Regions from separate parts of the Kitasatospora sp. NPDC088742 genome, predicted to be linked through region 1. Evidence: riboswitches for the same ligand, from Rfam matches in the RefSeq annotation. Region 1 holds a riboswitch; the other holds the start of a gene.
What was found. Region 1 has a riboswitch for cobalamin ahead of ACZ6ZR_RS05380 (prenyltransferase/squalene oxidase repeat-containing protein). Riboswitches for the same ligand answer to the same signal wherever they lie in the genome.

Region 1 (14,083 bases):
TCCCCTCCCGGGCGGCCGGGGCGCGTGACGGCGCCGGTCTACCGCGTGGAGGGATACCCCTGGCTCTGCTGGGAGCCCGAAGAACGCTGATACGACTGGCTGTTGCTCATGACGTGCGCTCCTCTCCGTGGCGGTGCTGCCGGGCTGATGTGCCTACTCTGCGCCAGACCGGTCCTGCCTGGCAACCGCATTTACGCCTCAGCCGACCGATTCCGCCAACGTGCTTGGCAGCACTGCGGGTTCGAGCAGTGAAAGCCTCCGCTCCTGCGCGTCCAGTCCGACCCGGAGACCGACCGGCATCGGCAGGTTCGGGAAGGCGTGCCCGAAGTCGACGTTGCCCAGGGCCGGGATGTCACGGTCGCCGAGGACGTCGAGGACGAGCTCCGGGAGGGTGGGGGAGGCGCCAGGCTTTCGCGCAGCAGGCTGTTGAGCGCGGGGACGATCTCGGCCGGGGTGGCCACGCTCCACCAGTGACGGCGTCCGACCTCGAGGAGCGGAGCCCGACGCACTTGGAAGCCCATCCGCTCCAACATGCCCACCGCCTCCTGGACGTTGGGCTCGCAGGCGGCCGGCAACGGACCGGACAGCGCGGCGATGACCACGAGGTTTCCGGGCCCCAGTGCACGTGGGCGGAGCAGCTGAGACGGTGCGGCAACACTCACGGCGTCAGTCACGGCGTCAGTCATGGCGTCAGTTTTGCCGGTGCCGCCGACGGGGGTACCCGAGTTTCGTCCCATCGCGTCCGCCGCGCGCGTCAACCCTCCCGGCCCTGCCAGGTCGTCACACAGGCCTCGTTGCCCTCGACGTCGGCGAGGACCCAGAACGCCGGTGCGCGGACGACGGAGAGCAGCCGCCCGCCCGCCGCCAGCGCGGCCGCGATCCGGCGCGGTGCCTCGTCGTGCGGGACGCAGACGTCGAAGTGGATGCGGTTGCGTTCCGAGCGCACCTGGTCCATCTGCTGGAACCAGACCGCGGGCCCCTGCCCGACCGGGTCGACGAGGGGATCCTCCGGACCGTCGGCCCCCGCCTCGTCGGCGTAGCCCAACACCGCCTTCCAGAACGGGCGGACGGCCGCGATGTCGAGCGCGTCGATCGCGATCTCCAGGACCTGGACCGACCGCGGCGCCTCCGCACCGAGCTCGGGCTCCGTCCGCGACCCGGCCTCGCGCGCGAGGCCGGAGATCCGCCGCGCCAGCTCCACGTCGTGAGTGGTCACCGCCGCCCGGTCCAGCGACTGGAGGGTGAACACGACCCGCCCGGGCCTGAGATCGGCGCGCAGGTGCCGGTCGGCGTCGTCGCCGCAGACCGTCACCGCGTCCGCCGCGAGGCTGACCCCCTCGGCCAGCGACCCGACCGGCACCGAGGTCCGGATCGCACCCAACAGGAACCGCCACCCCAACTCGCCGACCGCGTCCGAGGCTTCCCGCCCGCTCAGTTTCCGCTCCATCGCGCCATCGTCGCACCACCGGCCGTCGGCGCGCAGGCAGGTCGGACAGGCAGGTCGGACAGGCAAGTCGGACAGGCAGGGCCATGCCGCCCGGTGGGTCATTGGGCACTGGCGGTGGGGCGGACGAGGATCTCGTTGACGTCGACGTGCGGGGGCTGGGAGACGGCGTAGGCGACGGCCCCCGCTACGGCGGCGGACGGGAGGGCCACGGCGCGGTAGGTCCGCATGGCTTCCCGGGCGTCCGGGTCGCCGATGCCGTCGGCGAGTTCGGACTCGGTGACGCCGGGGGAGACGACCGTGACCCGGACGTCCCCGGCGGACTCCTGCCGCAGGCCCTCGGAGATCGCGCGGACCGCGAACTTGGTGGCGCAGTACACGGCTGCGGTGGGGGAGACCTCGTGGGCGCCGACGGACGCGATGGTGACGAAGTGTCCGCTGCCCTGGGCCCGCATCACCGGCAGCGCGGCGGCGATCCCGGGCGACCGCCGGCCACCTGAGGCAAGCCCAGGGCCACCACCCCGACGACCCCCGCCTACGGGAACTCCTCGACGAACTCGCCGCGCACAGCGCCGACTTCACCCGGCTGTGGGACACCCACGCCGTGCGGGCCAAGACCCAGGACGCCAAGCACCTCCACCACCCGGACCTCGGCCCGCTGACCCTCACCTACCAGACCTTCGACGTCCGCGCCGCCCCAGGCCAGCAACTCGTCGTCTACCAAGCCGAACCCGACAGCCCCAGCGCCCACGCCCTCGCCCTCCTCGGCTCCCTCCACGCCGTCACCCCGTGACCACGGCGGCCGCCGCTGTGACGGACGACACGGTGTACCCCACGGTCGCCGTCCGTGAGGCCGGTGTGTGCCCCAACTGCCGCCTTGTTCCGTACACATGACGTTCCGGTCGGCAGAAGAGGGTGTAGGGGCGGCCCGGGCGAACGGCACGCCGTGCGGTCGGGGAGCCGGTACGTTGTGGCCGTGCGCAGACCGGTCGGCTTGGGGGAGCGGGCGGGCTGGGGCCTGCTCGGGGCTCTCGCGTGCCTGCTTCCGGCTGCCGCCGCGCACGCTGCCGCCGGGGGAGCGCTGCCCGGCCCGGGCGCGCTCGGGCTGCTGCTCGCGGCCCTCGCGGTGCCCGGCACCCTGCTCGCCGGCAGTCGGCTGCGCCACCGCTTCGAGGTGGCGGTCGCGGTCCTGGCGGTCCTTCAGCTGGGCCTGCACGAGAGCTTCCACCGCCTCGCCCCGATGCCGTCCGGCGGTGGCTCCGGCCATGACCTTGGAATGGCGGGCATGGCGGACATGGGAAGCATGGCCGGTATGGGTGGGATGCCTTCCGCCGACCACGGCATGAGCGGCATGGCCGGCATGGCCGGAGTCCACGGCATGCACGGCTCGATGGCCGCCTGGCACACCGTGGCCACCGTCACCAGCGCGGTCGCGCTGATCCACGGGAGCCGGCTGCTGCGCCGCTTGGCGGCGCTGCTGCCGCGGCCCCGACTCCCGTTCCTCGCGGCGCTGTTCGCCGCCCCCGCGCTTCCGGCCGCACCCCGGCCGGTGTTCCCCGAGCCGGTGCGTCCCGCGATCGGGGCGCTGCTCGCCCGTTCCCTCCCCCGTCGGGGGCCGCCGGTGGTGCGGGCCTGACGTCCTCGCGGGCGTCTGGCCCGGCCGCGCCTTCCGGGTGCGGCCCGTGCACCCCACAACCCGACGCCTGCCCCGCGCCCGCACGATCGGGCGCGCGACCCCAGGGGACGAACACCCATGTCTTCGACAACCGAAAACCGGCCGTCCGACGCCTCCGCCCCGGAGGCGGAGAGCGGCGTACCCGCGCGCTCCTGGCGCGAGGTCAGAACGCTGCTGGCCCGCCTGCACTTCTACGCGGGCATCCTGATCGCGCCGTTCCTGCTCGTCGCGGCCGTGACCGGCCTGCTCTACACCTTCACCCCTCAGCTGGACCGGCTGGTCTACGAGACCTGGCTGACGGTCGATCAGCCCGGCGACGCCGTGCGGCCGCTCGCCGAGCAGATAGCCGCCGCCCGCCGGGCGTACCCCGAGGGCGAGCTCGCCTCGGTGATCACTCCGGCGGGGCCGGAGGACACCACCCAGGTGGTCCTCTCCCTCCCCGAGCTCGGGGAGAAGCAGCTCACCGTCTACGTCGACCCGTACACCGCGCAGGTGAAGGGCGATCTGGTCACCTGGTTCGGGTCGACCCCGCTCAGCACCTGGCTGGACGACCTGCACCGCAACCTCCACCTCGGCGACCTCGGCCGCCTCTACTCGGAGACGGCCGCCACCTGGCTCTGGGTGGTCGTCCTCGGTGGCCTGGCGCTCTGGCTGGGCCGGGCCCGGGGGCAGCGCGCGGCGAGCGCGCGCGGCGTGCTGCTGCCGGAGCGCTCCGCGAAGGGCGTGCGCCGTACCCGCAGCCTGCACGCCGCGACCGGCGTCTGGCTGGCGCTCGGGCTGCTCTTCCTCTCCGCCACCGGTATGACCTGGTCGCAGTACGCGGGTGACCGCTTCGGACAGCTGCTGGACGCGGCCAAGGCCCGTACCCCCAAGCTGGACACCACCCTGCCCGGCGCCAAGGCACCTGCCACGGACGCCCCGGCCGGTGAGCACGCCGAGCACGGCGGGGCGGCGACGGCCCAGGCCGTGGCCGAGCCGGACCCGGCAGCCTTCGAGGCGGCCCTGATGGCGGCCCGGGCCGCCGGCCTCGGCGGCACCGTGACCGTGGCTCCGCCCGCGAAGCCGGGCAAGGCCTGGACGGTGGCGCAGGCCGACAACACCTGGCCGGTGCACTACGACCGGGTGGCGGTCGACGTCGCGGACGGCACTGGCACCGTCACCGCCGAGACCCGGTGGTCCGAGTACCCGGTGCTGTCCAAGCTCACCAAGCTCGGCGTCCAGGGCCACATGGGCCGGCTCTTCGGCCTGGCCAACCAGCTGGTGCTCGCCGCGCTGGCGATCGGACTGAGCGTCATCACCGTGCTCGGCTACCGGATGTGGTGGCAGCGCCGCCCCACTCGCGCCGACCGGACGGCCCGCTTCGGCAAGGCCCCCGCCCGCGGCGTCTGGCGGCGCCTGCCCGTCACCGCCCTGGTGCTCGGCATCCCGCTGACGGTAGCGCTGGGCTGGGCGCTGCCCGTCCTCGGCGTGACGCTGGCCGCCTTCGTCCTGGTCGACGTCCTCGCCGGTCTGGTGCGGCGCGGCCCGTCCGCGAGCTGATCACGACGGTGGGCCGGAGGGGGCAACTGCCGCCTCCGGCCCACCTGTTCGCCGGCCTACCGGCGACTCGCCCCCGACCGGGTCTCCGAGGTGAGCCAGGGGTGGTGGAGCAGGTGCCCGTCCCGTCGCCGGTCATCGCGAGCAGCCTCAGGTCGTGGAGTCGTCCTGCCCCGGGGCGAAGTGGACGGGGGCCTCGAAGTTGGCCCGGCGGGCCGCGCGGCGGAAGACCGTGAGGAGGGCCGGGCCGACCAGCAGCAGGCAGAGGCCGGTGGTGACGGCCCGTCCGGTGTCCCAGCCGAGTGAGGTGGTGAGGTCGAAGAGCAGGTAGCGGTGCCACTGCTCGGTGAAGGGCAGGCCGGGGAGGTAGGCGATCGAGCTGTTCGGGTCGAGGCTGAACGGCCAGAAGGAGAGGTTGAGCAGGAAGCCGAACAGGTAGCCGGAGAAGGCTCCGTAGCCGGCGAGCATCAGTGCCTCGGCCTTGCCGCGCAGCGGCGGGAGCAGCCCGGCGATCAGGCCGACGAAGGCGCAGCCGAACATCTGGTACGGCATCCAGGGGCCGACGCCGCCGGTGAGCAGGGCGGAGGCGAAGAGCGAGGTGCAGCCGAGCACGAAGCCGAATCCGGCACCGAAGACCCGGCCGGCCAGCACCAGGATGAAGAACACCGTCTCGACCCCGGCGGTTCCGGCGCCCAGCGGGCGCAGGCCCGCGTTGACGGCCGACAGCACGCCGAGCATGGCGAGCGCCTTGGCGTCGATGCCCCCGGCGGAGATCTCGGCGATCACCACGGAGAGGACCAGGGCGAGCAGGACGCCGAAGATGAGCGGCGGCGCGTACGAGGCGCCGAACCTGCCAGGGGCCACCACGAAGGGCCAGAGGAAGGCGACCAGGCCGATGAAGGCGGCGAGGGCGACCATGATCCGGGCCCGGCCCGGGATGCGGACGGCGGCGGGCAGGGCACTCATCGGCCGGCCTCCGCCGCGGTGAGGGCCCCGGCCACCTGAGCGGTGGTCAGGTAGGGCAGCGGGGCGAGGATCTTGGCGGTCTGCGGGGCGAAGGTGGGGGAGGCGACGATCACTTCGGCGGTCGGTCCGTCCGCGACCACCTCACCCTCGGCCATCACCACCACGCGGTCGGCGGCGCCCGCGACGAACTCGACGTCGTGGGTGCACACCACGACCGCTCGTCCCTCCTCGGCGAGTCGGTCGACGACGGCGGCCAGCTCGGTCTTGGCCCGGTAGTCCAGGCCGCGGGTGGGCTCGTCCAGCAGGACCACCGGCGGGGCGGTGGCCAGCTGGATCGCCAGCACGAGCGAGAGCTTCTGCCCCTCGGAGAGGTCGCGGGGGTGGCTGCCGTCCTCGATCCCCGGGGCCAGCCGGTCGAGGATCTGCCGGGCGGTCGCTCCCGGGAGGGCGGATGCCGCGTCGCGGTCGGCCTGCGCCAACTCCTCGGCCACGGTCTCCAGGTAGAGCAGGTCGGTCGGCGTCTGCGGGACCAGGCCGACCAGGCGGCGGGCCACGGCGGCGGAGACCTTCTTCGGATCGGCCGGGTCCTGCCGGGCGCGGGTCACTCGTACGGTCCCGCCCTGGCGCGGGCCGGAGCCCTGGAGGGCCCAGAGCAGGGAGGACTTGCCGGAGCCGTTACGGCCCATCAGCGCCGTCACCTCACCGGCGCGCAGCTCCAGCGAGACCTCGCGGACGGCGACCGTCCGGCCGTGCTTGACCACGACCCGCTGGGCCGTCAGCAACGGCGCTCCGTCGGCCGGTCGGGAGCGGGCGGGCGGGACGGGGCGGTCGGCGAGGCGCTCGCGCAGCGGGGCGGCGGCCCGGCGGGCGTCGCGGATGGAGAGCGGCAGCGGCCGCCAGCCGGCCAGCCGGCCGAGCTCGACCACCGGCGGGGCGATCGCGGTGTCGGCGAAGACCTCGGCCGGGGCTCCGTCCCGGAGGGCGCCGTCGCCGGGCAGGTACAGCACCCGGTCCGCGTACTGCACGACGCGCTCCAGCCGGTGCTCGGCGAGCAGGACCGTGACGCCCAGGTCGTGCACCAGCCGGGTGACCGCGGCCAGCACCTCCTCGGCGGCGGTCGGGTCCAGCGCGGAGGTCGGTTCGTCCAGGACGAGGATCCGGGGGTGGGCGGTGAGCACCGAGCCGATGGCGACCCGCTGTTGCTGGCCGCCGGAGAGCTCGTGCAGGCCGCGGTGGCGCAGGTCGGCCAGCCCCAGCAGGTCGAGGGTCTCCTCCACTCGCTTCCGCATGACCGCCGGTTCGATGGCCAGCTGCTCCATCGCGTAGGCGAGTTCCTCCTCGACCGTGTCGGTGACGAATCCGGCCAGCGGGTCCTGTCCCACCACGCCCACCACGTCGGCCAGTTCGCGCGGGGGGTGGTGGGCGGTGTCCCGCCCGTCCACGGTGACCCGGCCGCTCAGGGTGCCGCCGGTGAAGTGCGGCACCAGCCCGTTCACCGCGCCGAGCAGGGTGGACTTGCCGCTGCCGGTGCGGCCCACCACCAGGCAGAGCTCGCCCTCCGGGACGGTGAGGTCGACCCCGTGCAGGACGGGGTGTTCGGCGCCGTCGTAGCGGACGCCGACCTGGTCGAAGCGGATCACTGGGTTACCTCGGTGGGCTTTCGGGTCGTACCGGCCGGGAGTCGTTCGGCGGTCACCGGCGGGCGGCCCGGCGGTGGCGCGATGACGCCGGCCAGACCGGCCAGGAGCAGGGCGACGACCGGCAGGGCCGGAAGGGTTGGCCAACTCAGCGGGTAGAGCGAGGGGTTGAGGTCGGCCGGGTCGTAGCCGACGGAGAGGCAGAGCAGGACGGCGGCCGTCACCCCGCAGCCGGCGACCCACCACTCGGCGGCCCGCCACGGATCGGGCCGGTAGCTGGTGCGGCGGACCCGGCGGCCGCCGAGGGCCAGGCCGCCCACGCAGAGCGCCGAGCCCACGGCCAGCGCGGGCAGGCCGAGCAGGGCGGGGGCGGTGCCGTCGAGCAGTCCGTACATCCCGGCGCACAGGCCGCACATGCCGAGGAGCAGCAGCGCGCCGGTGGTCCGGCGGGAGGCCCGGGTGGCGGTGCCGGACCGGCCGTAGCCCCGGGAGTCCATCGCGGCGGCCAGGAGCAGCGAGCGCTCGAGGGCGTCCTCCAGCACCGGGACGGCGATGCTGCGCAGGGCGCGCAGGCCCTTGCTCCGCCCGGCCCTCAACCGCCGTGCCCGGAGCACCCGTTGGACGCTCTGCACCAGTTGGGGCGCGACGCTGAGCGAGACGGTGACGGCCACGCCGAGTTCGTACAGCGCGCCCGGCAGCACGCGCAGGGCGCGCTTGGGGTTGGCCAGGGTGTTGGCGGCGCCGATGCAGCAGAGCAGACAGGCCAGCCGCAGGCCGTCGGTGGCGGCCGAGAGGGTGGCCTCCAGGGAGACCGGGCCGCCGATCTGGATACCCGCGTACCAGGCGGGGGTGGGGATGTGCGGGAGCGAGAACAGCAGGTGGTCGCGCGGGGTGATGCCGGTGGCGAAGACGCAGCGGAAGACCACCCGGATGGCCACCACGGTCAGGGCCAGCCAGAGGTAGTACGTGAAGCCACGGGCCCAGGGCGCGTCCGTGCGGCGCTGGGTGACCACGAAGCCGAGCACGGCGAGCACCAGGGAGAGCAGCAGCGGATTGGTGGTGCGGCTGGCGGCGGTGCCGAGGGCGAGTGCCCAGATCCACCAGGCCACGGGGTGCAGGTCGCGCGGGACCCGCCCCGTGGACCGGGTGGAGTCCTGGTCGTGCTCGGTGAGTCGTGCCACCCGGATCACTCGGCCCGTCGCTGCCGGCGGCGGTGCAGCGCGGCGACCGTGGTGGCGACGCCGAGGGCGATCACCAGGGCGACCCCGGTGACCACCGGGGCGATCGAGCCCGCCTCGTGCGGGGCGTCGGCGACCGGGGCGGCATCGACCGGCGTCAGGCCGGTGGCGGAGGCCGATGACGACGCGGTCGGCGTCGGCGTCGGCGAGGGCGAGTCGGAGGGGCTGGGCGAGGGGGAGGCACCGGAGGTCGGCGAGGCACCCTCCTGGGGCGTCGGGTCCGCGGTGCCCGGAGTGGTCTGCGGGCTGCCCGGTTGCGGGGTGGCGGGGGTGGTGGCCTTGCCGCCGGTGGTTCCGCCGGTGGTCCTGGCCCCGCTCGTGCCGCCGGTTCCGCCCGAGGTTCCGTTCGAAGTTCCGCCGCCCGAAACGCCGTTGGTGCTTCCGCCGGATCCGCCGGTCGTGGTGCCGCCACCGGCCGGGGGCGTGGGTGTGGGCGTGGGGGCGGGGCTCTGAGCGCCCCCGGGAGAGGTGTTGTGGGCGCGGAGGCTGTCCGGGGACATCGCGGGCCGGCCTTCGGTGCCCTCGATGTTGGTGGCGCCGAAGATCCACAGGTCGACGCTGCCGGGCAGCGGCCTGTAGCTCATCGCGCCCAACTGACTGTAGGACCAGGAGTTCTGGCCGGGGTCGGCGTGCCAGTACGACCAGTACGCGGTGGCCGGCGGGGTCTTGACGCACTTGTCCTGCGCGGGCGTCGGGTACTGCGTGCCGCCCTGGTGGCCGCTGTAGCCGATCCGGCAGATGAAGGCCGGCCCGTCGTGGCCGGTGCCGGTGGTCTTCCAGCCGCCCTGGTTCAGCAGGGTGTAGCCGGTGGTGGGGGTGGTGCCGCAGGAACGCAGCAGCGGGCCGCCCCAGTGGCCGAAGTCGACCGCGAGCACCACGCCGGAGGTGGTGGTGCACCGGTCGATCGGCAGCGGGTCGGCGGCCGCCGGGGCCACGCCCGCGCCGAGCCCGCCGAGGGCCATCGCGAGCGTGACCCCGGCGGCGGCCAACAGCCTTGCCAGGCGGGGGAGTCGGGCGCTACGGCGGCTCACAGGTGCCGTCCCGGGGCCGAGGCCTTGCGGCGGTGCAGGGCGACCAGTACGGAGGCGCCGCCGACCGTCAGCAGCACGCCGGGCGCGACCAGGCCGAGGACCTCGGTACCGGTCCAGGCGAGGCTGGAGTCCTGCGGGCCGCTCTGGCCGCCGGCACCGGCCGGTGCCGGGGTGGCGGAGGACGGCGCGGGCGGTGACGGAGGGAGCGAGCCGGAGCCCGGCTCCGAGACGGACGGGGAGGGCGAGTTGGAGGCTTCCGGTGACGGCGAGGCCGAGGGTGAAGGAGAGGGTGAGGGTGACGGTGAAGGAGACGGCGAGGTGGAGTCGGACGGGGAGGGGCTCGGGCTCGGGGTGGTGGTGCCGAGGTCGCGCTTCAGGGTGCCGAAGGAGATGCCGGTGACCCCGCCGAGGGCCTGGGTGGAGGCGCGGAGGTCCGAACCCTTCTGCCCGGCTGAGGCGACGTCGAAGCCGCCGTCGGCGTTCTGGCGGTCGGCCAGGAACTCGATGGCCTTGGCGATCCGGTCCGCGTAGGTGTTCTGACGGAGCGTCATGCCCTGGACGGCCAGGGCGGCGGAGTTGGTGGAGTTGCCCGCCGCACCGGGGAAGCCGCCGTCGGCGGCCTGGGTGGTGGCGAGCCAGGCGAGGCCCTGGTCGACGGCCTCGGCGGCTTCCTCGCCGGGGATCAGGGAGAGTGCCATCACGGCCATCGCGGTGCTGTCCACGTCGGAGTCGTCGGTGCTCGGGATCAGGCTCGGCCAGGCGCCGTCGGGCTTCTGCAGGCTGCGCAGGTAGGCGATCGGGGCGGCCGCGTTCGCGGTGTCGCCCGCCCGCAGCTGGGCCGTCACGCCCAGGGACTGGGAGAAGACGGAGGTGGCCCAGGTGTAGTTGCCCGCCGCCTCGCAGCCGAGGTCCGCGTCGGCCTTGGCGCAGATCGCGGCGTCCAGCGCGGCGATCAGGTCGTGGCCGCCGAAGTCGCGCGGGTCGCGGCCGACGATCTCGGCGAGCAGGGCCTCCTTGCCGATCGCGCCGCCGGAGGGGTAGTCGGAGCCGATGCCGGTCCACTCGTCGATGAGCCGCCCGTTGCCGTCCTTGCCCTGCTGGTCGAGGAAGTCCACGATCCGGCGCAGCGCGGCGTCGTCGGTGCCGGTGGCGGCCAGCGCGTAGGCGCCGTCGACGGTGAGCCCGAAGTCGGCGAACTTCTGGCCGGGAAGGGCGTCGTAGTAGTGGCCGTCGACCAGGTTGGCCGGGTCGGTGAGGAAGCGGCTGCCCTTGGCCAGGTCCGGCGTGCGGGCGGGCTTCGGGGTGGTGGTGGGGCCGAGGTCCCGGCTGACGGTGGCGTAGTCGTTGCCGGTCAGCGCGAGCAGGGCCTGCTCGGTGGAGGGGACGTCGGAGTCCGGGTTCCCCGCGTCGGGGGCGAAGCCGCCGTCCTTGTTCTGACGGGTGTTCAGCCAGCTCTTCGCGGCGGCCTGCCTGTCGCCGAGGCCGGAGGACTTGAGCGCCTGGGCGGCCGCCGCGGTGCCGGCGGTCTCGCCGCTCGCGCCGGCGTAGGGGACGTAGGAGCCGTCGGCCTGCTGGCTCGCGCCCAGTTGCTCGGCGGCCCGTGTGACGAACGCCTCGTGGCCGCCGGCCGCGCGCAGCGCGATGACGGCGAGTGAGGTGCTGGAAGGGTCCGACTCGCAGTGGCCGCCGGCCACGATCATCGAGCCGGCGATCCCGCCGTCGGCGCACTGGAGGCCCTGGAAGCGGTCGAGGACGGCGGCGGGCGGGGTGATACCGCCGCGCACCAGGGCGATCACGCCGTAGGCCTGCACCCAGGGTGAGGCGGCGCCGTGGAAGTCGCCCGCCGCGGTGCACTTGCCGTTCTCGCCCTGGCCGGTGCAGACGTGGTCGGTCAGTTCGGCGAGCAGGTCCCGGCCGCCGAAGGCACGTGGGTTGCCGCCGGTGCTCTCGGCGACCAGGGCGAGCAGGGAGGCGGCGCCGGAGTCCGGCGTGGAGCCCGGGCCGTCGGGGAGGACGAACTGCTCGGTGTGTGCCCGGAGGAAGGCCACCACCCTGCGCAGTGCCGGATCCTGGGTGCGCGAGGCGGCGAGGGCGAGGGCGGTGAACGAGGTGCGGGGGAGGTCGGGGCCCTCGAAGGCCCGGCTTTCCATGTGGTCGCCGTCGGCCAGTTGGCCGGCCAGCCAGGCGGCGGCCGCGGCGGGGTCGGCGGGGGCCGGAGGCGCGGTCGGGCTCGGACTCGGACTCGGGCTCGGGCTCGGCGAGGCGGAGTCGGAGGCGGACGGGCTCGTGGTGTTCTTGGACCGGACCGAGTCGGGGGTGAACGACGGCCCGCCGGTGCTGCCGTCCAGGGAGGTGGCGCCGTACACCCAGGCCTCGACCTCACCCGGTTTGGGCTGCTGGCCCGCGGCGCCGAACTGGCTGTAGGACCAGGTCTGTTGACCGGGCAGGGCGATCCAGTAGGACCAGTACGCCTCGGCCTGCGGGGTGGAGGTGCAGGGCTCCTCGGCCGGGGTCGGGTACTGGACACCGCTGCCGAAGGTGGAGCTGCCGATCCGGCAGACGAAGCCGGGGCCGTCGTGCTGGGTGCCGGCCGTGGTGAACCCGGCCTTGAGCAGCAGGTTCAGGCCGGTGGTCGGGTGGGCGTCGCAGCCGCGTACCGTGCCGCCGCCCCAGTGGCCGAAGTCGACCGCGACGATCGCGCCGGTGGTGGCGGTGCAGTCCTCGAGCGGATCGGCCACGGCGTTGCCGGGGCGGCCGAACAGCACGGTACCGGTGGCGGCGACCGCGATCGCCGAGGTGAGCAGGGCAGAGGCGAGGCTCCGGCCCCTGTGCGCGCGGGTGGTACGGCTGCTGCTGACCCTCACCGGATACGTCTCCCTGGTCGGTCGACGCGGGATCCGACGGCGCAGCCGCCAGGCCCGGGTGGGGGCCTGGCCCGACCGCGTCGTAGTCCGCGACGACGCACGTGATGCTGACGAGCTGTCCGAGGCGGGCATTCCGGCTCACCCGCCGGGTCGGCGGGTCCACGGTTGCGGGTCAGCGCCGGAGTCGGACCGGCTTCCCCCACCATCGACAATCTGAAAAAGGCGGTTCATCAGACCACGGGGCCGACCCGAGGGTCAACGCTGTGTCATATCGCCTTCGCCACACCGTCATCAGCCGCACCTGCGGTGGCGTCCGCGGTCGCCGAGGGGGGAACCCGGTGCGAATCCAGGGCTGACGCGCGGCGGTGCGGGGCGAGTTGACGTCCCGGGCCGGCCGCCGGCGGGCCCGTCGTGGCGCTCCGCCGGTGACCGGGTCGGCTCAGCCGGCCAGCTCCGCCCGGACCGTCCGGGCGGCCTCGACGAGGTTCTCCAGCGAGGCCCGGGTCTCGGGCCAGGCGCGGGTCTTCAGGCCGCAGTCGGGGTTGACCCAGAGCCGCTCGGCCGGGATCGCGGCGAGGCCGGCGCGGAGCAGGGCGGCGGCCTCCTCGGCGGAGGGCACCCGGGGGGAGTGGATGTCGTAGACGCCCGGCCCGACCTCGCGCGGGTACCCGGCGCCGGACAGCTCGTGGGCCACCTCCATGTGCGAGCGGGCCGCCTCCAGCGAGATCACGTCGGCGTCCAAGTCCTCGATGGCACTGAGGACTTCGCCGAACTCGGCGTAGCACATGTGGGTGTGCACCTGGGTGTCGGCCCGGACCCCGGAGGTGGTGAGGCGGAACGCCTCGGTGGCCCACTCCAGGTAGGCGGCGCGGTCGGCCGCGCGCAGCGGCAGGGTCTCGCGCAGCGCGGGCTCGTCCACCTGGATCACCGCCGCCCCGGCGGCCTCCAGGTCGGTGACCTCGTCGCGCAGGGCCAGGGCGACCTGCCGGGCGGTGTCGGCGAGCGGCTGGTCGTCCCGGACGAAGGACCAGGCGAGCATGGTGACCGGGCCGGTGAGCATGCCCTTGACCGGACGGTCCGTCAGGGATTGGGCGTAGCGCTGCCAGTCGACGGTCATCGGGCCGGGCCGGGCGACGTCCCCGGCCAGCACCGGCGGCCGGACGTAGCGGGTGCCGTAGGACTGCACCCAGCCGTGCCGGGTTGCCAGGTAGCCGGTGAGCTGCTCGGCGAAGTACTGCACCATGTCGTTGCGTTCGGGCTCGCCGTGCACCAGGACGTCCAGGCCGGCCTTCTCCTGGTAGGCGATCACCTCCCGGACCTCGGCCTCCATCCGTTCCTGGTAGGCCGCCGCGTCGATCCGGCCTGCTCGCAGGGCGGCTCGGGCGACGCGGAGCTCGGCGGTCTGCGGGAACGAGCCGATGGTGGTGGTCGGGAGCAACGGCAGGGCCAGCCGGGCCCGTTGGGCCGCCGCACGCTCGGGGTAGGCCTGGGTGCGGTGGGCGTCGGCGTCGGTGGTGGCGGCGGCCCGGGCGCGGACCGCCGGGTCGTGGGTGATCGGGGAGAGGGAACGGGAGGTCAGGTCGGCGCAGTTGGCGGCGAGTTGGGGGGCGATGGTGTCGGCGCCCTCGCGCAGGCCGCGGGCGAGCAGGGACACCTCCGCGCTCTTCTGCCGGGCGAAGGCCAGCCAGCGCG
Region 2 (14,286 bases), on a different contig from region 1:
ACCAGGGCCAGCGCCCCGAGCCCGCCGACCGGCAGCAGTCCGCGCGGGAGCCGGCCCGGGCCGGGCGGCCGGGCGGGTGCCTCCGGCAGCACCACCCCGAGCACCACCAGCACCATGGCCGTCGCCCCGGTGAGGGTGGCCCTGGTCAACGGGCGCTCGTCCCCGAACAGCGGGAGCACGGTGTTCACGCCGAGCGCGACGAGGAGGTCGGTCAGCACGGCGAAGCCGACCGCGAGCATCCACGCGGAGTCACGGCCGGACACCACCTTGGTGGCCACCCCGCGCCAGATCACCACCGGCGCGCCTAGCAGCAGCCACAGACCCGCCGGGGTCAGCAGCACGTCCGGCGGAGCGGGCAGCGCCTCCACCACGCAGGCGAGGCTGATCCCGACCATGGCGGCGTCCCGGCCGCCGAACCTCCCGAGCCGCACGCCCCTCACCCCCGGCCCCCCGTGGCCGGGAAGACCTCGTCGTAGACCTGCTCCACCAAGGTGGCCACCGCTTCCCAGGAGTACGTCCGTGCTGCCTCGCCGCTGCGCCGGGCCAAGGTCCGGCGCAGCGCCGGGTCGGCCGCCAGGCGGTCGACCGCCGCGGCCAGCGCGGCCGGCTCCGGCTCGGCCAGCAGGCCCACCCCGCCGATCAGTTCGGCGTTCCCCGGCACCGCCGTGGCCAGCACCGGTAGTCCGGAGGCCATCGCCTCCAGGGCCACCAGCGGCATGCCCTCGCGGTCCGAGGGCAGGACGAAGGCGTCCGCCCCGGCGTAGGCCGCGACCAGTTCGGGGCCGTGCAGACCGCCGGAGAACTCGACCAGCCCGGGGGCCAGCCGCGCGGCCCGCTCCTCCAGCCGGGCCCGCAGTTCACCGTCCCCGACCACCCGCAGCCGGACCGGTTCGCGGACCAGGGCCATCGCCTCCAGCAGCCGGTCCACGTTCTTCTGCGCGCTGAGCCGGCCGACGAAGAGCAGCCGCAGCGGCTCGCCGGCGGGCGGCGCCTCCCGCTCGCCGGCCGGCCGGAAGTACTCCGCCCCGACTCCGTTGGGCACCACGTGGACGCGCTCGGCGGGCACCCGGTAGGTCTCCCGGACGAACTCCGCCTGAGCGGGCGTCAGCACCACCACCGCGGCGGCGGCCCGCATCACCCGGCCGAAGACGTGCTTCTTGTACAGCGGCAGGAGCCGGCCCAGCGGCCCGGAGGCGTCCACGTCCAGGTGGAAGTGGAGCAGGTAGGGCAGGCGCCGCAGCAGCGCGGTGAGCGCGACCAGTTCGGGCAGCAGCGCGTGCGCGCAGTGCACGTGGAGGACCGCCCGGCGGGGCGCTCGCAGCAGCGAGAGCGGCAGCCCCGGGGCGACGGCGGTGTGCGCGACCTCGACCGCGCGGTGCCGGCGGACGGTGAGCCTGCCGGTGCCCGTGGTCTCCTCGACGGTGCTGCGGGCGGCTCCGCCCGCGCCGAGCCCGGTGGTGACCACCCGCACCAGGTGGCGGCGGGCGAGCTGTCGCGAGAGGTGCTCGACGACCCGCTCCAGCCCGCCGAGGTGCGGCGGGTAGTACGGGGTGACCTGCAGGATCGTGCGCATCAGGCTTCCAGGACGAGGGCTCGGGGGTTCACTGCTTGGCGGCGGGCTGGGCTGCCTGTGCCTTCCCGAAGCGGAAGTGCAGGGTCTGGGGGTGCCCGACCAGGGCCACCCGCACCAGCGTCGCTTCGTGTCCCACCTGGACCTTGGCCAGGACCGGGACGGGGGTGCCGTCCTTCGGGACCACGGTCAGCACCGTCTCGGCGGCCGGCTTGCCGTCGGCCTTCTCCAGCACGACCTTGACCTGATAGCTCTTCACCCCGGTGCCGTGCGCGTTCAGCGCGAGCGGTACCACGGCGGTGGCCCCCTCGAAGCTCGGCTCGGTGGTGAAGTAGAGCTCCACGAACGGGGTGTTCTGCCGGGTGAAGGACTGCAGCAGGACGGTCCGCACCGGGGGGACGGACCAGACCCCGCCCGCCAGCACCACCACGGCCGCGGCCGCGAGCAGCCCGGCCAGGACGGGGTTCCGCCGGATGCCGCCGCCCCGGCGGCTGCTGACGCCGCGTCGGCCGGAGCGCCGGCGGCGCCGGGCGGGGGCCGGGCCCGGCGGCAGGTCCGGCTCCTCGGTCGGGCCCTCGCCCTCGGGCCGGTCCTCCGCCGGGTCGTGCCGGTCCGTCATACCGACTCGTACCGCGAGGTCAGCGGGTCGGCGGGCCGGCCGATCACGGGCGGGCGGGCGGCGTCCGGGGTGCCGGAGTCCGGGGTTCTGGGGTCCGGGATGCCGAGGTCCGTGGTGCCGGTCAGCTCGTCGGCGGCGGGGCGCACGGCCTCGCCGGCCTCGCGGCGGAAGCGGTGGTCGAAGAGCTGGCGCAGGTTGGCCATGCCGTCGGGCAGGGCGTTCAGCTTCACCTCGCCGCCGCGCTTGCGGTACTCGATCGGCACCTCCAGGCAGCGGTAACCGGCCCTGGTGGCGGCGTTCTTGATCTCCTGGGAGAAGGCCATGCCCGGCGACCTGACGTCCAGTCCGCTCCAGACGTACCGGCGGAACACCCACATCCCGGACTGCGAGTCGCGCAGCCCGTTGCGGAACAGCCTGCGGCTCAGCGCGCTCAGGGCGTGGTTCGCCACCGTGTGCGAGCGCTTCATGGAGTCGCGGTTCTGCCGGCCGAGGCGGTCCGTGGTCATGAACTCCACGTCCCGCTCGACCAGGGTCCGGAGCAGGTCGGGCAGCGCGTCGAACGGGTAGGTGCAGTCGGCGTCACCGGTGGCGACCACGTCGCCCGTGGCCGAGTCGAAACCCAGCTGGTAGGCGTTCCCGTAGCCGCGCTCGGGCTGGTGCACCACCCGGGCCCCCAACGAGGCGGCCACCTCGGCGGTGCCGTCCGTCGAGCCGTTGTCGACGACGAGCACCTCGGTCTGCCAGCCGGCCTCGGCCAGTTCCGCGACGGGGATGTTCGCCATCACGGTGGGAAGGTTCGACGCCTCGTTGAGTGCGGGTATGACGACGGAAAGACGGAGCACGCTCAAGCCCCCCATGGATTCGTGTGCATGCTCTGTGCACCCATCAGAACGCCCGCTCGGGTACGTGGTTGCCGACGCAGACCTCGAACGGGCTTCGATTCACACGAGACCTTAGCCGATGCTTATGGACCATCAGCCCCCGGGATCCCCCGCGTGACCAGGTTGTGATGATCAAAACACTGGCGGAACGGGCCGCTTCGTGCTTGTGACGACCCGTCAGCCGACCAGCCAGGAGGCGACCGGCTTGTCCTTGACCCCGCCGGTCTTGAGCATGGCCACCTGCTCGGCCGACAGCGCCTTGTCCCAGACCTTGGTGCTGCCCAGCACCCCGGCCCAGTGCCCGGTCCAGAGCTTGTGCTGGCGGCTGCGGCCGAGCTGGAACGGCCCCGGCCCGTCCCAGATGCCCGGCACCTTGGCGGTGGCGTTCTGCGAGGCGGGCGCGCCGTTCACGTACAGCGCGATGGTCTTGGCGCTCGCGTCGTAGACGCCGGTGAGCAGCACCCACTCCCGCAGGGTGTTCACGTTCTCGGAGAACACCTGCACGACCGTGCCGTCGGCCCCGCCGTCCGCGGTCTGCACCCGGAACACCCAGGACTTGGTGCCGTTCGCCGCGGCGTCGCGCCCGAGGTCGAAGGAGAACGAGACCCCGTCGCCCTGGCTGACCGCCGTCCGCGAGACCTCCGGCGCCTCGTTGTAGACCCAGGCCGAGACGGTGAAGCTCTTCGACACGTCCACGACCTTGCCGGCCGCCTGGGCGTTCGAGTTGTTGTTGCTGCGCAGCCGGAGCACCGAACCGTTCTGCACCTTGCTCACCTGCGCGTCCGGGCTGATGGCCAGGTTGGCCTGCCCGGAGGAGTCGGCCAGGCTGTTCGGGTCGCCCGGCACGGTGGCGTCGCCGTCCGCCCCCGTCGAGGGCGAGCCGGAGGGCTTGACGGACGGGGAGGCCGTCCCGTTGGTCACCGGCTTGTCGTCCTTGCCGGTGCCGTTGATGATCACGGCGCCCGCGCCGACGCCCAGCACCACCGCCACCGCGATCACGACGGCGGTGATCGAGCGGCGCCGGCGCCGGCTCTGCCGCTGCTCCTCGGCCGCCGCCATGCCCTCCCAGTCCGGGGCGCTGCTCGCCGGCTGCGGGTACTGGCTCTGCGGGAACTGGCCCTGCGGGTGGGGGTAGCCGTACGCGGCCTGCCCGGGGAACTCGCCCGGGTACTGGCCCTGCGGATGCGGGTAGCCGTACGCGGCCTGCGGCGGGTACTGCCCCTGCGGCAGCGGGTACCCGGCGTCCGGGGCCTGCCCGGCCCGGGCGGCTTCCGGCCCGCCCGCAGGCGCGCCCGCGGCCACCGGCGCGGCGGGCGCCGCCTCGGCGGGCGGCGTCTGAGAGGGAACCTGGCCAGGAGTGGCGGCCTCGTCCGGGCGTTCCGTACCGTCAGTCATACTGCGGATGCTAGAACATGGGGCCACCAGGGCAGATCCTCCGCCCGCCGAACCGATACCGAAGCGGAATCTGGCACCGCCCGGGGCGGCTCAGCCGAAGGTCCGCCGGTAGGCCTGCGGGGTGGTGCCCAGCCAGCGGGTGAAGTGGTGCCGCAGGGTGGCCGCGTTCCCGAAACCGCTGGACGAAGCCACCGTCTCCACCGGCTCGTTGGTGCCCTCCAGCAGCCGCTGGGCCAGCAGCAGGCGCTGGTTGGTCAGCCAGCGGTGCGGGGTGGTGCCGGTCTCCTGCTGGAACCGGCGGGCGAAGGTGCGCGGGGACATGTGCGCCCGGGCCGCCAGCTGATCGACCGTCAGCTCCTGGTCCAGGTGGCGGCGCAGCCAGTCCAGCAGCCCGCCGAGCGAGTCCGCGTCGCACTCCGGCAGCGGCCGGGCGACGAACTGCGCCTGGCCGCCGTCCCGGTGGGGGGCCACCACCATCCGGCGGGCGATCCCCCGGGCCACCTCCACGCCCTGGAGCTTGCGGACCAGGTGCAGGCAGGCGTCGATGCCGGCCGCCGTGCCGGCCGAGGTGATCACCGGATCCTCGTCCACGTAGAGCACGTCCGGCTCCACCGTGGTGAGCGGGAAGCGGGCGGCCAGGCCGGCGGTGTGCTTCCAGTGCGTGGTGGACCGGCGCCCGTCCAGCAGCCCGGCGGCGCCCAGTAGGAAGGCCCCGCTGCAGATCGACAGCACCCGGGCGCCCCGGTCGACGGCGGCCCGCAGCGCCTCGATCAGCACCTGCGGGTACTCCTCCCGGACGTGGGTGGCGGCGGCGATCACCAGGTCGGCCTCGGCCAGCCGCTCCGCGCCGTGCTCGACCTCGATCCGGTACCCGGCGTGGGTCCGCAGCAGCCCGGGCCGGTCGGAGGCGACCGCGAACTCGTAGAGCGGCAGCCCGTCGTCCCGCCGGTCGAGCCCGAACACCTCGGTGGCCACGCCCAGTTCGAAGGGGTGGACGTCCTCCAGGACCACGGTGACCACGTTGCGCAGCATGGAGCCAGGATGCCCGATGGCAGGATATCGACGCAATGGGTCGTTCCTGCCACTCGTGGGTGCCGCCGGACCGGAGAAGACTCGACGGCATGAACCCCTCCGCCCTCCTGGCCCTGCTCGCGATCGTCTCCGCCTTCGGCCTGCTCGGCGCCCTGGTCGGCCGGGACCTGAGGCTCAACTCCCGCCACGGGCGGGACAACTGGCACCGCCCCGGCGGCTACCCCGCCGACCCCTCGGCGGGCGGCCCGCCGCACGGCACCCCGTCCGGTCGTTCGGACACCCGTTCGGGCAGACTGTCCGGATGGACATCGTCATTCGCCCCGCCGTCGAGGCCGACCTCCCCGCGGTCGGTGCCGTCACCCACGAGGCCTTCGTCGGCGACGGCCACAGCCCGGCCGACGGCCCGTACGCCGCGAAGCTCCTCGACGCCCGCCCGCGCTTCGAGCAGGCCGAACTCCTCGTCGCGGTCGATCCGGCCGACGGACGGCTGCTCGGCTGTGTGACCTTCGCGGTCGGCGGCACCTCCTTCGCGGACATCGCCGCCCCGCACGAGGGCGAGATCCGGATGCTCGCGGTCTCCGGCGCGGCCCGCGGCCGCGGCGCGGGCGAGCAGCTGGTCCTGGCCTCCATCGCGCGCAGCCGCGAGCTCGGCCTGACCGGCATGGCCTTCTCCACCCGCCCGTCGATGACCTCCGCCCACCGGCTGTACGAGCGGCTCGGCTTCCGGCGCACCCCCGAACGGGACTGGGAGGTCCGCCCCGGGGTCCAGCTGCTGGTCTACACGATGACCTTCTGAGAGCCCGTCAGGCGTCGTTCCGGGGCCCCTCACGGGGCCCCGTCCAAGCCCCGCAAGGGTCCTGCGCTGACGGACCGGAGTACGACGAACACGACGGCGCGACACTACATCTGGGGGTGCCGATGATCGATGCCACTACATGTATGCTCGCTCTCGCTGTCGATGCAGGGGAATCCGGTGGAAGTCCGGGACTGCCCCGCAACGGTGAGCGGGCGTCTCGACGACGCCCCGCGAGTCCGGTGACCTGCCGACGGTGTGCCACACGGCTTCCCCGCAGACGCCTTGGAGCACAGCACTGACGTCCGGGCCTCGCGGGTGGGCCGGGGGGTGGTCGGCGCGCGCCGTGACGGTGTCCGCGCTGCGCTCCCCTGCGCCCATGACGGCCCGGCAGCCACGCCGACCGCCGCCGCCAGGAGAGAAGCGCCTTGACCATCGCTGCCTCAGTTGCCCTGCCCGCCCAGGGAACCGCCGAAGACCGTACCGACCCGGGGGCCGCGCTCCTCCGGCTCCTCACGGACCGCAGCGCCGACCTCCCCCAGGCGGACCCGGGCCACGTCGCGGCCGCCGCGCTGCGCGGCCGGCACGCCGGCTCGGACTTCGCCGAGCTGCGCGGCCTGGCCGTGGAGGCTGCCGCCTCGATGATCGCCGAGGACCCGCAGTACTCGAAGCTGGCGGCCCGGCTGCTGGCGCTGGAGATCCGGGACGAGGCCGTCTCGCAGGGCGCCGTCTCCTTCTCCGCCTCGATCGCCGTCGGCCACGCCGAGGGCCTGATCGGCGACGTCACGGCCGCCTTCGTGGCCAAGCACGCGGCCGCCTTCAACGGCCTGATCGACCCGGCCGGCGACGACCGCTTCGAGTACTTCGGCCTGCGCACCGTGCAGTCCCGCTACCTGCTGCGTCACCCGATCACCCGTCAGGTGATCGAGACCCCGCAGCACTTCCTGCTCCGGGTCGCGGCGGGCCTGGCGGTCGGCGACACCGAGAAGTCGGTGGCCGAGGTGGCCGAGCTCTACAGGCTGATGAGCCGGCTGGAGTACCTGACCTCCTCGCCGACCCTCTTCAACTCCGGCACCAAGCACCCGCAGATGTCCTCCTGCTACCTGCTGGACTCGCCGCTGGACAACCTGGACTCGATCTACAACCGGTACGCCCAGATCGCCCGGCTCTCCAAGCACGCCGGCGGCATCGGCCTCTCCTACTCCCGGATCCGCTCGCGCGGCAGCCTGATCCGCGGCACCAACGGCAAGTCCAACGGCATCGTCCCGTTCCTGCGCACCCTGGACTCCTCGGTCGCCGCGGTGAACCAGGGCGGCCGCCGCAAGGGCGCGGCCTGCGTCTACCTGGAGACCTGGCACGCGGACATCGAGGAGTTCCTGGAGCTCCGCGACAACACCGGCGAGGAGGCCCGCCGGACCCACAACCTGAACCTCGCGCACTGGATCCCGGACGAGTTCATGCGCCGGGTCAACGCCAACGCCGACTGGTCGCTGTTCTCCCCGGCCGACGTGCCCGAGCTGGTCGACCTCTGGGGCGCCGAGTTCGACGAGGCGTACCTCAAGGCCGAGCAGGCCGGCAAGGCCGTCCGCACCATCCCGGCGCAGACCCTGTACGCCCGGATGATGCGCACCCTGGCGCAGACCGGCAACGGCTGGATGACCTTCAAGGACGCCTCCAACCGGGCCGCCAACCAGACCGCGCTGCCCGGCCGGGTGGTGCACTCCTCGAACCTCTGCACCGAGATCATCGAGGTCACCGACGACTCCGAGACCGCCGTCTGCAACCTCGGCTCGGTCAACCTGGGCGCCCACGTGGCCCCCGGTGCCACCGCCGAGGACCTGCTGAACGCGATGGACTGGGACCGGCTGGACGCCACCGTGCGCACCGCCGTGACCTTCCTGGACCGGGTCATCGACATCAACTTCTACCCGACCACCGAGGCGGGCACCTCCAACTCCCGCTGGCGGCCGGTCGGCCTCGGGGTGATGGGTCTTCAGGACGTCTTCTTCCAGCTCCGCCTGGACTTCGACTCCGCCGAGGCCAAGCGGCTCTCCACGCTGATCTCCGAGCGCATCATGCTCACCGCCTACGAGCGCTCCAGCGAGCTGGCCGAGCAGTTCGGCCGGCACGAGGCGTACGGCGAGACCCGGGCCGCCCGCGGCCAGCTGCACATCGACCACTTCGGCGTGACCCCGGAGTGGACCGGCCGCTGGGACGCGCTGCGCGCCCGGATCGCCGAGACCGGCCTGCGCAACTCGCTGCTGCTGGCCATCGCGCCGACCGCGACCATCGCCTCGATCGCCGGCGTCTACGAGTGCATCGAGCCGCAGGTCTCCAACCTCTTCAAGCGCGAGACCCTCTCCGGCGAGTTCCTCCAGGTCAACCCGTACCTGGTCCGCGAGCTCAAGGAGCTGGGCGTCTGGGACCAGCAGACCCGGGACGCGCTGCGCGAGTCCAACGGCTCGGTCCAGGACTTCAACTGGCTGCCCGGCGAGGTCCGTTCGCTCTACCGCACCGCCTGGGAGCTGCCGCAGCGCGCGCTGATCGACCTGGCCGCCGCCCGTCAGCCCTACATCGACCAGAGCCAGTCCCTGAACCTCTTCATGGCCGCGCCGACCATCGGCAAGCTCTCCTCGATGTACGCCTACGCGTGGAAGGTCGGTCTGAAGACCACCTACTACCTGCGTTCGCGCCCGGCCACCCGGATCGCCCAGGCCGCCTCCGGTGCCGCCCGCGCCGCCGCGCCCGTCCCGGTGACCGTCGGCGCCCCGACCCTCACCCCGGAGGAGGAGGCCGCGCTGGCCTGCTCCCTGGAGAACCCCGAGTCCTGCGAGGCCTGCCAGTGAGCACCACCCCCGACGTCCCCGGCCGCGAGAAGATGCTGCTCGACCCGGGCTTCGAACTGACGCTCCGTCCGATGCGCTACCCGTCGTTCTACGACCGGTACCGGGACGCGATCAAGAACACCTGGACCGTCGAGGAGGTGGACCTGCACTCCGACGTCGCCGACCTCGCCAAGCTCAGCGAGGGCGAGCGGCACATGATCGGCCGGCTGGTCGCCTTCTTCGCCACCGGTGACTCGATCGTCTCCAACAACGTGGTGCTGAGCCTCTACAAGCACATCAACTCCCCCGAGGCCCGGCTCTACCTGTCCCGGCAGCTGTTCGAGGAGGCCGTGCACGTCCAGTTCTACCTGACGCTGCTCGACACCTACCTGCCCGACCCGGACGACCGCGCGGCGGCCTTCGACGCGGTGGAGAACATCCCCTCCATCCACCAGAAGGCGCAGTTCTGCTTCAAGTACATGAACGCGGTCGACCACCTCGACTCGCTGCAGAGCAAGGACGACCGCCGGGCCTTCCTGCTCAACCTGATCTGCTTCGCGGCCTGCGTCGAGGGCCTGTTCTTCTACGGCGCCTTCGCGTACGTGTACTGGTTCCGCAGCCGCGGCCTGCTGCACGGCCTGGCCACCGGCACCAACTGGGTGTTCCGGGACGAGTCCATGCACATGGACTTCGCCTTCTCGGTGGTGGACACCGTCCGCGAGGAGGAGCCCGACCTCTTCGACGACACGATGGCCAAGCAGGTCACCGAGATGCTGGAGGAGGCCGTCGAGGCCGAGCTCCAGTTCGCCCAGGACCTCTGCGGTGAGGGCCTGCCCGGCATGAACACCGAGTCGATGCGCCAGTACCTGGAGGCCGTGGCCGACCAGCGGCTGGCCCGGCTCGGCCTGCCGATCCGGTACGGCTCGACCAACCCGTTCGGCTTCATGGAGCTGCAGAACGTCCAGGAGCTGACCAACTTCTTCGAGCGCCGGGTCTCCGCCTACCAGGTCGCGGTCGAGGGCTCGGTCGCCTTCGACGACGACTTCTAGGCCCGCCCACGGCGAAGGCCGCCTCCCCCCGGTCGGGGGAGGCGGCCTTCGTCATGACCGGCCGTCAGTCGTTCGCGACGGTCGCGTAGCGCGGGGTGCCCTCGGCCATCTGCTTGAGGGCGTCCTTGCGGTCCCGCTTCGACAGCTTGTCGATGTAGAGGAAACCGTAGAGGTGGTCGGTCTCGTGCTGCAGGCAGCGGGCGAAGAAGCCGGTGCCCTCGACCCGGAGCGGGTTGCCGTCCTTGTCCTGGCCGGTCACCGCGGCGTAGTCCGGGCGGGGCAGCTCGGCGTAGGCGGTGGGGACGGAGAGGCAGCCCTCGTTGCCGTCGTCCAGGTTGCGCGGGCGGTCGGCCGGGAAGGGCTCCAGCACCGGGTTGACCACGTGGCCGACGTGGCGCACGCCCTCGTCGTCCGGGCAGTCGTAGACGAACACCTTGGCGTCCACGCCGATCTGATTGGCCGCCAGGCCGACGCCCTCGGCCGCGTACATCGAGACGAACATGTCGTCGATCAGCGCCGACAGCTCGGCGTCGAAGGCCGTCACGGTCCTGGTCTCCCGGTGCAGCACCGGGTTCCCCACCACGGTGATCGGACGGGCGGTGCCCTTGGACGTATCCGGCAGCTCACCCACGATCTTGCCCGCGCCCGACTCCTGGTGGTCGTGGTCGTGGTCGTGGCCCTCGTGGTCGTGGTCGTGCTGGTCCGCCATCGCTCCCGCTCTCCTGTACTCGGATCTTCCGGTAAAGAGTACGGTGCCGAACGGAGCGATAGCCCTTACTCAGCAGACCTCTTCGAGGTCCCGGTACGCCCGGCCGTCCGGCGAGGCGGCCACCCAGCGGTCCAGCAGGGTGCGGACCAGGGCGGCGGGAGCGGCGATCCCGCACTCCCGCTCGACCAGCCAGGCCAGGCCCGAACCGGCCTGGCTGAGGTGGCTCAGGTGGCCGGGGTGGGCGGCGTCCCCGTCGTCGTGCGGGTCGTGGTGCACCGTGCGGCCGTCGTCGCTCGGCATCCGGCTCTCCGAACAGGCCCGGCAGAGCAGCCGGACGGAGGAGGTCCAGTCCTCGGCCGCGTACCCGGCCTCGGCCACCAGGCGCTCCAGCGCGTCCCGGTCGCCCGCGGTGGCGGCGTGCAGCAGCACCACATAGGTGGGCACCGGGGAGGGCGCCCAGAGCTCGATCTCGTCGAAGACCGGGTAGGCCACGCCGTCGGCCACCCGTTCGCCGTGCGGGGCGCCGTCGTGCAGCACCACCTCGCCCCAGCGGCGGCCGGAGGAGGGCAGCGGGATGGAGAGCACCTCGATCCGGGACGGGTCCAGCCGGCGGCCCCAGACCACCTCGGCCTCGCCCTCCGGGGAGAGCCGGACGGGGGTGGTGCCGAGGTCCAGCTGGACCGGGCCGTCCTGGGCGCCGCCGGGCAGCCGCAGGCCGTACGCCTGCCAGGCCCGCCGGGCCAGCGACCAGTCCTGCAGGGCGGTGGCGGTGATGCCGAGGTTCCACCAGTCGGGTGCGCCCTGGTCGCGGTCGAGCAGGGCGACGGCGCGCAGCCCGGCGGCCCTGGCCTGCTCCCAGTCACGGCGGAACTTGTGCAGCAGGGCCAGGTTGAACCAGGAGTCGGAGAGCCACGGCTCCAGGTCGGCGGCCATCACCAGCAGGGTTCCGGCGTCCTCGTAGCGGCCGTCCCCGATCAGGGTGAACGCCCGGTCGGTGGTCTGCCGCCAGGTCGCCGACGGCCGGTGCCGTGCGCGGTGGAAGATCCTCACGTTCCGTCCCTGCCGTAGTCGTCCGCCGGTTGCCCGGCCCGCCGGGTGACGGGCCCTCGGCCCGCCCGGTCCGGGCCCTTTCCACGCTATGACCGCATCCAACCACGACGCCCCGGGGCCGCGCTCCTTGCGAGGGTGCTCAGTCAGGTCCGGACGCCACCTCGGCAGGAACCGTCACGGGGGTGTCAGGTAGCGGCGGCCGGGATCAGTCCGGGTACCGAGGACCCGGGGCTGACGGGAGCAGCCCGCCCAGCGCGTCCAGCACCCTCGGGTCGTAGAGCCGGCCGCCCTCGGCCCGCAGCCGGCCGAGCACCTCCCGGCGGCGCTCCGGCTCGCCCGGCCAGCGGTCCCGGGCGGCGGCCGACAGGTCGTCATAGGCGTTGGCCACCCGGATGATCCGGGCCGCCAGCGGGACGGAGGGGTCCTCCCGGCCGTCCGGCCCGCGGCACGGGTCGGCCAGCCGGGCCACCTGCCCGGCCACCCGCCGGGGCACCCCGGTCCGGCTGATCACCTCGCTGCCGAGCCGGGCGATCCGCTGCTGCTCGGCCTGCGGCAGCAGCGCGGTGGCCCCGCCCGGCACCGGCTCGACCAGCGAGAGCTGGCCGATGTCGTGCATCAGCGCGGCGTACTCCAGCAGGGCCAGGTCCCGGCTGCCCAGCCCCAGCTCGCGGCCGAGCGCGCAGGCCGTGTCGGCCACCCGGCGGGCGTGGCCCGGCGGGGTGTACCCGGCCACCTCGGTGGCCCGGGCCAGCGTCTCGATGGTCTGGCCGGTGGTCGCCCGGATCCCGGCGGCCCGCCGGAACGAGGCCTGCGCCAGCACCAGCGGGGCGCAGAACAGCGGCAGCGCCCAGAGCCCGACCTCGCCGGCCAGCAGGCTGATCAGCATGCCGGTGGCCACGATCGCCGAGCCGATCCCGAGCAGCGAGCGCAGCTCGTCCTCCAGCGCGGCCCCGAACCGCAGCCCGTGCGCGGCCCGCCGCTGCACCGCCGCCAGGGTGGCGTCGCAGAGCGCGGCCAGCGCGGCCACCCCGGTCAGGAACACCCCGTACACCGGCCCGGCGAGCGGCAGCTGGTCCAGCGTCCCGCTGTTGTAGAGCGGCTGGAACAGCACCCCGGCGAACCCCACCGTCAGCACCCGCCGGGCCGCCCCGTCCAGCACCCCGGGCCCGGCGGCGGGCGCCTCCCCCGCGTGCGCGCGGCGGCGGGAGCTCCGCCGTCCCGGGATGCGGCCGAGCAGGGTGCCGGCCCCGGCGACCGCGACCACCTGGGAGACGCTGTGCGTGGTGGGCAGGCCGTGCAGCGGCCCGAGCAGGGCGTACGCCAGCGCCACCGCCGTGCCGATCGGGGCCTGCTCGCGGTCGCCCGGCAGGGTGATCCGGACGCGTTCGCCGACCGCCACCACCAGTGCGAAGGCGGCCGCCACCAGCGGGGCGGTCACCCCGTGGTGCAGCACGTCCAGGCAGCAGAGCAGCAGGAACCCGGCCGCCAGCAGCCGCAGGGCCCGGATCACGAGCTGCCGCGCAGCAGGTCCCAGGAGCCGCGCCGGGCGGGCTCGGGCACCCCGAGCGGGATGTCCGGCACCTCGCCGTCCCAGCCGCCGGGCGGCGGCAGCGCGGGCTGCCAGCCGTGCTCGGCCACCGCCGCGACCAGCGCCCGGACCATCCGCGGGTCGAACTGGCTGCCCGCGCACCGCTCCAGCTCGGTCACCGCCTCGGCCACCGGGCGGCCGCGCCGGTAGGAGCGGGTGGAGGTCATCGAGTCGAAGGCGTCCGCCACCGAGATGATCCGGGCGAACTCCGGGATCCGCTCCCCCGCCAGCCCGCTCGGGTAGCCGCGCCCGTCCATCCGCTCGTGGTGGTGCAGGATGCCGCCGCGCGCCTCGCCCAGGAAGTCGATGCCGCGCACCAGCTCGAAGCCGAACACCGGGTGCACCTCGACCGCCCGCCGCTCGGCCTCGGTGAGCGGGCCGTTGCGCCGCAGCAGTTCGGTGGCCACCCCGAGCTTGCCGACGTCGTGCAGCGTCCCGGCGAAGTGCAGGGTGCGCAGCCGGTCCTCGGCCATCCCGAGCTGACGGGCGATCAGCACGGCCGCCCGGCCGACCCGTTCGCTGTGCCCCCGGGTGTAGGCGTCCTTGATCTCCACCGCCTGCACCAGCGCCTGCACGGTGGCCCGGTGCGCCGTCCGCTCCCGGCTGCCCTGGGCCGAGACCCAGGCCGAGATGGAGAACGGCAGCAGCGCCAGCACCGCGGCGAACGCCCCGTACGGGCCCTGCCAGAGCACCGCCACCATCAGCCCGCCGGCCCCGTGCAGCAGCGCCCCGGCCAGCCTCCCGCCGAGCCCCTCCGGCACCCCGGCCCGCCCGG

Region 2: another riboswitch for cobalamin. It lies ahead of ACZ6ZR_RS20985 (ribonucleoside-diphosphate reductase subunit alpha); the one in region 1 lies ahead of ACZ6ZR_RS05380 (prenyltransferase/squalene oxidase repeat-containing protein).

The regions. Positions count from the first base shown of each region.
Region 1 covers NZ_JBVJLD010000003.1:208,050-222,132, forward strand. The annotation lists gene ACZ6ZR_RS05325 (hypothetical protein) at 199-351, opposite strand; gene ACZ6ZR_RS05330 (hypothetical protein) at 319-474, shown strand; gene ACZ6ZR_RS05335 (VOC family protein) at 755-1,447, opposite strand; partial or broken gene ACZ6ZR_RS05340 (SDR family oxidoreductase) at 1,546-1,923, opposite strand; partial or broken gene ACZ6ZR_RS05345 (MmyB family transcriptional regulator) at 1,932-2,237, shown strand; gene ACZ6ZR_RS05350 (hypothetical protein) at 2,421-3,080, shown strand; gene ACZ6ZR_RS05355 (PepSY-associated TM helix domain-containing protein) at 3,198-4,658, shown strand; gene ACZ6ZR_RS05360 (ECF transporter S component) at 4,806-5,621, opposite strand; gene ACZ6ZR_RS05365 (ABC transporter ATP-binding protein) at 5,618-7,261, opposite strand; gene ACZ6ZR_RS05370 (CbiQ family ECF transporter T component) at 7,258-8,445, opposite strand; gene ACZ6ZR_RS05375 (hypothetical protein) at 8,445-9,527, opposite strand; gene ACZ6ZR_RS05380 (prenyltransferase/squalene oxidase repeat-containing protein) at 9,524-12,391, opposite strand; cobalamin riboswitch at 12,527-12,654, opposite strand; gene metE (5-methyltetrahydropteroyltriglutamate--homocysteine S-methyltransferase) at 12,831-14,083, opposite strand, start outside.
Region 2 covers NZ_JBVJLD010000026.1:46,713-60,998, forward strand. The annotation lists gene ACZ6ZR_RS20950 (hypothetical protein) at 1-431, opposite strand, end outside; gene ACZ6ZR_RS20955 (glycosyltransferase family 4 protein) at 437-1,573, opposite strand; gene ACZ6ZR_RS20960 (hypothetical protein) at 1,602-2,189, opposite strand; gene ACZ6ZR_RS20965 (glycosyltransferase family 2 protein) at 2,186-3,046, opposite strand; gene ACZ6ZR_RS20970 (LamG domain-containing protein) at 3,248-4,465, opposite strand; gene ACZ6ZR_RS20975 (helix-turn-helix domain-containing protein) at 4,556-5,497, opposite strand; gene ACZ6ZR_RS20980 (GNAT family N-acetyltransferase) at 5,799-6,293, shown strand; cobalamin riboswitch at 6,437-6,559, shown strand; gene ACZ6ZR_RS20985 (ribonucleoside-diphosphate reductase subunit alpha) at 6,719-9,136, shown strand; gene ACZ6ZR_RS20990 (ribonucleotide-diphosphate reductase subunit beta) at 9,169-10,164, shown strand; gene def (peptide deformylase) at 10,229-10,873, opposite strand; gene ACZ6ZR_RS21000 (tetratricopeptide repeat protein) at 10,943-11,923, opposite strand; gene ACZ6ZR_RS21005 (HD-GYP domain-containing protein) at 12,129-13,433, opposite strand; gene ACZ6ZR_RS21010 (HD-GYP domain-containing protein) at 13,430-14,286, opposite strand, start outside.